2 linked regions of the Simiduia agarivorans SA1 = DSM 21679 genome follow. The protein of the gene in region 1 interacts with the protein of each later gene in a pairwise test. Links are inferred from orthologs where the notes say so. Each region holds a gene or a part of one and is shown on either strand. Other genes may lie near its edges.

Evidence for each region. Proteins that work in one complex are often made in the same cells at the same time.
Region 2: the proteins of ligA (region 1) and leuS interact in binary tests that used the Escherichia coli proteins (3 or more experiments, as listed by UniProt). The link is inferred for Simiduia agarivorans SA1 = DSM 21679 from one-to-one orthologs.

The regions. Positions count from the first base shown.
Region 1 is NC_018868.3:73,296-77,223, forward strand. Bases 1-2,988 are described here. They hold ligA (NAD-dependent DNA ligase LigA), read left to right. Parts: upstream 1-476; coding sequence 477-2,501; downstream 2,502-2,988. Other genes in these bases: zipA (cell division protein ZipA), read left to right, coding at 1-398; M5M_RS00340 (transglycosylase SLT domain-containing protein), read left to right, coding at 2,498-2,988. Outside these bases: more of M5M_RS00340, read left to right, coding at 2,989-3,115; M5M_RS00345 (hypothetical protein), read left to right, coding at 3,199-3,627; M5M_RS00350 (HAD family hydrolase), read left to right, coding at 3,631-3,928. UniProt on the Escherichia coli protein: DNA ligase that catalyzes the formation of phosphodiester linkages between 5'-phosphoryl and 3'-hydroxyl groups in double-stranded DNA using NAD as a coenzyme and as the energy source for the reaction.
Region 2 is NC_018868.3:3,803,830-3,808,695, reverse strand. The notes cover bases 912-3,939. They hold leuS (leucine--tRNA ligase), read left to right. Parts: upstream 912-1,215; coding sequence 1,216-3,663; downstream 3,664-3,939. Other genes in these bases: M5M_RS16960 (LPS-assembly lipoprotein LptE), read left to right, coding at 3,680-3,939; M5M_RS19725 (zinc ribbon-containing protein), read right to left, coding at 912-1,091. In the rest of the region: M5M_RS19730 (GGDEF domain-containing protein), read right to left, coding at 1-610; more of M5M_RS19725, read right to left, coding at 651-911; more of M5M_RS16960, read left to right, coding at 3,940-4,192; holA (DNA polymerase III subunit delta), read left to right, coding at 4,173-4,866.

The DNA of each region.
Region 1 (3,928 bases):
GTGAAGTTTTCGCCGGCCCCGCCGTGAAAGATGCGATTCTTGGCGCTGGACTGCGGTTCGGCTCTCGCAAGATTTTTCATTATCATCAGGATGAAGACGGCGAAGGCCCGATTCAGTTCAGCCTGGTGAATATGGTGCAGCCCGGCGTATTCGATTTGCAGAAATTTGACGAGCTGGAAACCCCCGGCCTCAGCATGTTTATGACGCTGCCCATGGAAGGCTCTGCGATTGCGGCCTTTGATGCCATGGTGACCACTGCGCGTGCGATTGCCGAAGCGCTGGAAGGCGACCTGAAAGATGAACAACAATCGACCCTCACGCAACAAACGGTGGAACACAACCGGGCGCGGGTGACGGAATACGAGCGCAAGCGCCAGCTGGAACTGGCGCGGGCTTGAGGCGCGACGATAAAGCCCGGTAATACCGGGCTTTTTTACAGGCGCTGAAAATAAAATAACCGACAACGCTGGAACTTCATGTCAGACCAAAAACAAACCTACGAAGAGCTCAAGCAAGCGCTGAATTACCACAGCTACCGTTATTACGTATTGGATGATCCGCAATTGCCGGACAGTGAATACGATCGGTTGATGCAACAATTGCAGGCGATAGAAGCGGAACACCCGGACTGGATCACGGCTGACTCCCCCAGCCAGCGGGTCGGGGCGCAACCGATGGCCGCGTTTTCGCAAGTGCAACACAAGTTGCCGATGCTGAGCCTGGACAACGCCTTCAACGAAGAGGATATGCGCGATTTCAACAAGCGATTGCAAAGCTTGCTGAAGTCCGCCGAACCCATCGAGTTTGCCTGTGAGCCCAAGCTAGACGGCATTGCCGTCAGCCTGATGTACGAAAACGGTTTGCTGGTCCAGGCCGCGACGCGCGGCGATGGCTCGGTAGGGGAGGACATTACTGCCAATGTGCGCACCATCGGCTCGGTACCGCTCAAGCTCATGGGCGGTGATTTCCCTGCACTGCTGGAAGTGCGCGGCGAAATCTACATGCCCAAAGCCGGCTTTGAGGCGCTCAACGAAAAAGCCCGTGCGGCCGGTGAAAAAGTCTTTGTGAACCCGCGCAATGCGGCGGCGGGCAGTTTACGTCAGCTCGATGCGCGCATTACCGCATCGCGGCCACTGGAGTTCTGTTGTTACAACATTGGTGTGGTGGAAGGCGGGAATATTCCCGATCGACACACGGATGTATTGCAACAACTCCAGCGTTGGGGGTTTCTGATCAATCGCGAAATGGCTGCGGTGAGCGGTATCGATGCTTGCCTGGCTTACTTTGCGCGCCTGGGCGAAAAACGCGCGGCGTTGCCCTATGACATCGACGGGATAGTTTTCAAGGTCAATAGCCGGCAATTGCAAAATCAGCTGGGATTTGTGGCGCGCGCACCACGCTGGGCAATTGCGCATAAATTCCCCGCCCAGGAAGAAATGACGCAATTGCTGGAAGTTGAATTCCAGGTGGGTCGTACTGGCAGCATTACGCCGGTAGCGCGTCTACAGCCCGTATTCGTGGGCGGCGTGACCGTGTCCAATGCCACCCTGCACAACCGCGATGAAATAGAGCGGCTGGGTGTGATGGTGGGCGATACGGTGATTGTGCGCCGCGCCGGTGACGTGATTCCGCAGGTGGTATCGGTGATTACCAGCAAACGGCCTGCGGATGCCCGTCCGGTGCAGTTCCCGGAAAACTGCCCTGTGTGCCAATCCCCGGTGGCACAGGTTGAGGGTGAGGCAGCCGTGCGTTGTACGGGCGGGCTTTTGTGTGCGGCCCAGGTCAAAGAAGGCATTAAACATTTTGCCTCGCGCAAAGCCATGGATGTGGATGGGTTGGGCGATAAGCTGGTGGAGCAGCTGGTGGATGAGGGGCTGATCAGCTCTGTCGCCGATCTGTTTTCTCTGACCGAAGCACAGCTGGTGGGGCTGGAGCGCATGGGGGAGAAGTCGGCGCAGAATCTTCTGGCCGCGCTGGAAGCCAGCAAAAAAACCACACTGGCCAAATTTTTGTTCGGGCTGGGTATCCGTGAAGTGGGGGAGACCACCGCGCGCACACTGGCGCAGCATTTTGGTGGGCTCGAGGCCATTATGACCGCTTCCGAAGACGCGCTGTTGGCGGTGCCGGATATTGGCCCGGTATCGGCTGCGAGCATCCGGCAATTTTTTGAATCGGAAAAACACCGCGAGCAAATCCAGCAACTCATTGCCGTGGGGTTTGAATGGGCTGAAACCGAGCCCGCGGCACGCGACGCATTGCCCTTGGCCGGACAGACCTGGGTGCTGACTGGCACGCTGGAGCAGATGACGCGCGATCAGGCCAAGGACAAATTGCTGGCGCTTGGCGCCAAGGTGGCGGGCAGTGTGTCGGCCAAAACTCACTGCCTGGTGGCGGGGCCCGGGGCCGGCTCCAAGCTCACCAAAGCGCAGGGGTTGGGTATTCCGGTGCTGGATGAGCAGGCATTTCTGGATCAATTGACTCAGTGGGAGGCGGGGGCGTGATTGGTTGGCAGGCGCTGATAAAACACACGGCATTGGTGTTGGCGGTCATACTGGCCTCGGGTTGCGCCACGTCGCCGCCCAGTAACCCCGACAATCTGTGCGATATTTTTGAGGAAAAAGACGATTGGTATGAGGATGCCAAAAAAGCGGAAAAACGCTGGAAATCGCCCATCCCGACCATGATGGCCATGATGCATCAGGAAAGCCGTTTTGTGGCCAAGGCCAAACCGCCCCGTACCAAAATCCTGTGGGTAATCCCCGGTCCGCGCAAAAGCAGCGCCTACGGCTACTCGCAAGCCAAAGATGAAACCTGGGAATGGTACCAGCACAACAGCGGCAACAGCTGGTCGTCGCGCGATGACTTTGCCGATGCCATCGATTTTATCGGCTGGTACAACTACCAGAGCGGGCGGCTCTCAAAGATAAAGTCCAACGATACCTACCACCTGTACCTGGCCTATCACGAGGGGCATGGCGGGTTTAACCGGCGCACTTACCGTGACAAACAATGGTTGAAAAACGTGGCCAAAAAAGTGTCCTCCCGGGCTGCGACCTATCAGGCGCAGCTGAACCGCTGCCGGGAAGATCTGGAGTCGGGTGGCTGGTTCTGGTGACGACTGGCAAAAGCGCAACCCGGTCGTTGTTGGCAGTGCCGGATATGCGGTAGAGTTCGGGCAATAGTTTCAGGAAACAGGTCATGCATAACGATCAGGAATCCATCGTCTACGGGTGCATCAAGGATGTGAGCGGTTCGCTTGGGGACCAGCAACGGCGCAAGGTCAATGCCCGTGCCATGATGTCATTGCCTGAAGCGGACGATTGGCCATTTTTGTGCCGCGATATGTTTTCCCTGCCCGTGACCGACGTGCACAACCTCTACCACACCGATGTAATGCACTTCGGCGCCTCCTACAAAGCGGTGGAATACGAGTGGGAGCAATGGCTGGCGAAATTTGAAGACCTGCTGTCCCGCATGTACTGGGTCAGTGCCACTGTTCACCTGGAAACCGAACTGTCTGGTACCCACACCTTTACCTGGGAGGCTAACGGCAGCTATCACGCCCCCGGCAGCGGGGGCATCTCTGTGCGGTGCGAGTGGAGCCACGAGGGCGGGTTGCAAATCTGACCTATGGCCATTGCGCTGGACTCACTGCCCGCCGGCACCCCGCTGGCGGATGATATACGCCTGGTGTTTTTTGATATCGACGGCACCTTGCTGGATCGCGAAGGGCAGCTGCAGCCTGCGACCCGAAAGGCTATTGCCACGCTGCACCAGCGCGGCGTGATGACCGCGTTTGCCAGTGGCCGTCCGCCCTTTGCTGCCGACGCCCTGCAGGCCGAACTGCAACTGACCGGCCCGTCGGTGTTTTACACCGGAGGACACTGCGTCTGGCAGGGCAGTACCTTTGCCGACCACACCCTGGCGC
Region 2 (4,866 bases), 3.7 Mb from region 1 along the record:
CCACCGCTTTCAGCGCTTCGTCACCCAGCTGGTGGCCATAGTGGTCGTTGTAACGTTTGAACCAGTCGATATCCAGCAGCGCCACGCCGTAGGGTAAATGGCGCCGGTCACTGCCAGCGGCCGTGTGCTTGAGATCCCGCTCCATTGCCCGCCGGTTGCCGATACCCATCAGCGGATCCAGCAAACTGAGGGCTTTGAGCCGCTCGTTGTCTGAGGCCAGCGAGAGCTGCTGGGCCAGTATGTGGGAATAGGCCCGCACCAGATCGGTCTGGGTCACCACCCCAACCAGATCACCGGCAGCGTTCAGCACCGGCAGGTGGCGGATCGCCTTTTCCATGCACTTATCCAGCGCCGTCTGCAGGCCATCGGTATCCATGACTGCCACCAAATGCCGGCTCATGACATCACACACCCGACCCAAATGCGCCAGATTCAGGTTGTCCTGATCAATCAGGTAATCAATGTGATTGACCAGATCGCGCTCGGTGATAATGCCGGCCAGTTCCGCGCCGCGCATCACCATGAGACAGGAAATGCCTTCCTCCCGGACCCGCCGGTAAGCCAGCACCAAGGGCTCTTCAGGCGCAATGCGGGCCACATTACGGGACATCAGTTGCGCAATGGGAATATGGTTTAGCAAAGCCTGCTGGTTAATGGGTGAGCTCCTTGCGTCTGAACACCTGACCGCCGCAGCCCTCGCAAGCCAACAACGCCCGCGCAACATCCAGCGCGGCGTCCTGACCGCAACCGGCACAGGCCAGGTGAACGCCTCCGGGCTTTTCGCCGGCCACCATCACCTCGGCCGAATGGCCCAGGCATAAACTCAGGTGCAACCATTCCGCCCGGAACGGATCAGCCGCACTGAGCATCCAGGCGCCGGCCCGCTGTTCCAGGGTATTGATGTCCTGTGCCAGCCCCGACAAATAGCGACCGGCCGCATGCGCATCATCGGACAACCAGGCCCGGACCAAAGACGCTTCATCTTTGACCATGTCTTCGGCCGCCAGCTCCAGCTTCACAAAGCCTTCCACGCCCTGGTTGAGGGCCTGTTGCCAGTGGTCTTCCTGAGCTGATTCTCTCTTCTGTGCCATTCTCGCCACCTCCCGGCCAAATGGGCTCTGCTGCATACCAATCCCGTGCGCGAAGCCCTATAATTGCCCGCTTTGCTCTAATCACACAGTTAAGTATAGGCCCATCGTGACAACTCATCTGCCACTGACAGAACATTACCATCCGGACCAGATTGAAGCCGCCACCCAGACCTTCTGGGAAACCGAGAAGAGCTTCGTGGTCACTGAAGACAGCAGCCGGGAAAAGTTCTACTGCCTATCCATGTTCCCCTACCCCAGCGGCAAGCTGCACATGGGCCATGTGCGCAACTACACCATTTCGGACGTGATTGCCCGTTACCAGCGCATGCAAGGCAAAAACGTATTGCACCCCATGGGTTGGGATGCCTTCGGCCTGCCAGCCGAAAATGCGGCAATCAAACACAACACCGCTCCCGCAGCCTGGACCTATTCCAATACCGATTACATGCGCGGCCAACTCAAGCGCCTGGGCTTTGGTTTCGATTGGAGCCGCGAAGTCACCACCTGCAAGCCGGATTACTACAAGTGGGAGCAGTGGTTTTTCACCCGCCTGATCGAAAAAGGCCTGGCCTACAAAAAAGTCTCTTCGGTGAACTGGTGCCCGAACGACATGACCGTGCTGGCCAACGAGCAGGTCATCGACGGCTGCTGCTGGCGTTGCGACTCGAAAGTGGAGCGCAAAGAGATTCCCCAGTGGTTTATCAAAATCACCGATTACGCCGAGCAATTGCTGAACGATCTGGACCAGCTGGACGAATGGCCCGAGCAGGTGCGCACCATGCAGCGCAACTGGATCGGCAAGAGCCAGGGCGTGGAGATGACTTTCGAGCTGGAAGCCCCGGTGGGCGAACACACGGCATTTGATGTCTACACCACCCGCCCCGACACCTTAATGGGCGTCACTTATGTGAGCCTGGCGGCCGAACACCCGATCAGTAAAAAGCTGGCGGAAAACAACGCAGCACTCGCCGCCTTTATCGCCGAATGCAAAATTCAGTCGGTGTCCGAAGCCGACATGGCCACCATGGACAAAAAGGGTTTCGATACCGGCATCAAAGCCCTGCACCCGCTCACCGGTAAGCCGGTGGCCGTGTGGGTGGCCAACTATGTGTTGATGGATTACGGCTCGGGCGCGGTGATGGCGGTGCCGGCACACGACCAGCGCGATTTTGAATTTGCCCAGAAATACGGTCTGGCCATCGAGCAGGTAATCGACGGCGAAGGCGATCTGACCAAGGCCGCTATTACTGAAAAAGGCAAACTGATCAATTCCGGCGAATTTGACGGCCTCGAATTCCAGGCCGCCTTCGACGCCATTGCCGCCAAACTGCAACAGGAAAACAAAGGCCGTATCACCACCAATTTCCGTTTGCGCGACTGGGGTGTATCCCGCCAGCGCTACTGGGGCGCCCCGATTCCCGTGCTGTACCTCAACGGCGGCAAGGAAATTCCGGTGCCTGCATCGCGCCTGCCGGTCTTGCTGCCTGAAGAGGTGGTCATGGATGGCGTACATTCGCCCATCAAAAAAGACGAGCAGTGGCGCAAAACCGAATTCGATGGTCAGGCGGCCGAACACGAAACGGATACGTTCGACACCTTCATGGAGTCATCCTGGTATTACGCCCGTTATACCTGCGCCAATTTCGATGGCGGCATGATCGACAAAGCCGCCGCCGACTACTGGCTGCCGGTGGATCAATACGTGGGCGGCATTGAGCACGCCATCCTGCACCTGTTGTACGCGCGCTTTTTCCACAAGCTGATGCGCGACGAAGGCCTGGTGAGCGGCGATGAGCCATTCAAGCGTTTACTGTGCCAGGGCATGGTGCTGAAAGACGGCACCAAGATGTCCAAGTCCAAAGGCAACACCGTTGACCCGCAGGAGTTAATCGACCAGTACGGCGCCGATACCGTGCGCCTGTTCACCATGTTTGCCGCACCGCCCGAGCAATCACTGGAATGGAATGACGCGGGCGTAGAAGGCGCACACCGGTTCTTGCGTAAACTCTGGAAAGCGGTTCACGCCCACCAGCAGGCCGGCACAGCGCCCGAACTGAAGGTGGACAGTTTAACCGGGCCGCAAAAAGACCTGCGCCGCAAAACCCACGAAACCATCGCCAAGGTGAGCGACGATTACGGCCGTCGCCAGACGTTCAACACCGCCATTGCCGCGGTGATGGAATTGCTCAATGACGTCACCCGCTTTGAACGCAAAGACGACCAGGACCTGGCGGTGGAGCGCGAAGCCCTGCTGGCAGCCGTACAGCTGCTGGCGCCTATCGTCCCGCACATCTGCCATACCTTGTGGGCAGGCCTGGGGCGCGGTGACAATTTGTTGGATGCCGGCTGGCCGCAACTGGATGAAGCGGCGTTAGTGAAAAGTGAATTGGAACTGGTGGTACAGATCAACGGCAAGGTGCGCGCCAAAATTACCGTCGCCGCCGACGCCGACAACGACACCATTATTGCGCTGGCCAAATCCAACGACAATGTGCAGAAGTTCCTGGACGGCGTTGAAATAAAAATGTGCAAAGTGGTCCCGGGCAAACTGGTGACCTTTGCGGTGAAGTAATCAAGGAAATAAAACCATGAGGCTACTGCGGTATACAGTTGTTGCCATATCCCTGTTACTCGCTGCCTGCGGCTGGCACCTGAAAGGCGCAATTGATGTGCCCGACAACTTCACCGCACTCAAAATTCAGGGCGCCTCCGGTGCCCTGGAAGATGAACTGCACGCGCAGCTGGCCGCCAACGGTATCAATACGCGCCCCGAAGGCAATTCGGGTTTTTATACGCTTGCTCTCGGTCGCGAAATTAACGAAAGGCGCACCGCCGCGCTGGGCGCGGATGCGGTGGTCGCCGAGTACGAATACCTGAAAGCCATTCAGTTTGAATTGCGGGATCCGGATAATCGCCTGATTGGCAAGCCCACAACGGCGGAAATCGCACGCGCGGTCAGTTACAATGCCAATAGCGTGCTGAGCTCCACCGGCGAGGGCACTCTGGTACAAACCGAAATGACCCGCGAACTTGCCTCGCAAATCATCCGCCGCCTGAGTTTTATGATCGAACAAAGTCCCGATGGCCAAGCTGCGCGCTGAGCAATTGGCTGCGGCCGCCAGCAAAAGCCTGGCGCCCATCTACATCATCAGTGGTGACGAGCCGCTCTTGGTGCAGGAAGCCTGTGACACCTTGCGCCAATCCGCTCGCCAACAGGGCTATACCGAACGCGAGCGCTATCACGCCGACAAAAGCTTCGACTGGGGTCAGCTGCACGCCAGTGCGGCAAGCCTGTCGTTGTTTGCCGAAAAGAAAATTATCGAGTTGCACATCACCGGTGGCAAACCCGGCACTGAAGGTGGAAAAGCCTTGCAGGAGTATGCGGCACGCCCGGCAGACGACAACCTGCTGCTTATTGTGCTGCCAAAAATTGATCGCAACACCCAAAAGGCCAAATGGTTTTCCGCGCTGGAACAGGCGGGGGTTTTCATTCAGATCTGGCCGATCAATGGCGCCCAATTACATCAATGGCTGGACCAACGGCTCAGTGCGGCAGGCCTGAGTGCGGACAGAAGCGCCATCGACATGTTGGCAACCCGCATCGAAGGCAATTTACTGGCGGCGGCGCAGGAAATCGAAAAACTGAAACTACTGGCAACCGATGGCCGGGTGGATTCACAGTTACTGGCCAATGTGGTGGCCAATTCCGCCCGCTACGATATTTTCGGGCTGGTGGACAAAGCCCTGTTGGGCGATGTTCAGGCAGCAGTACGCA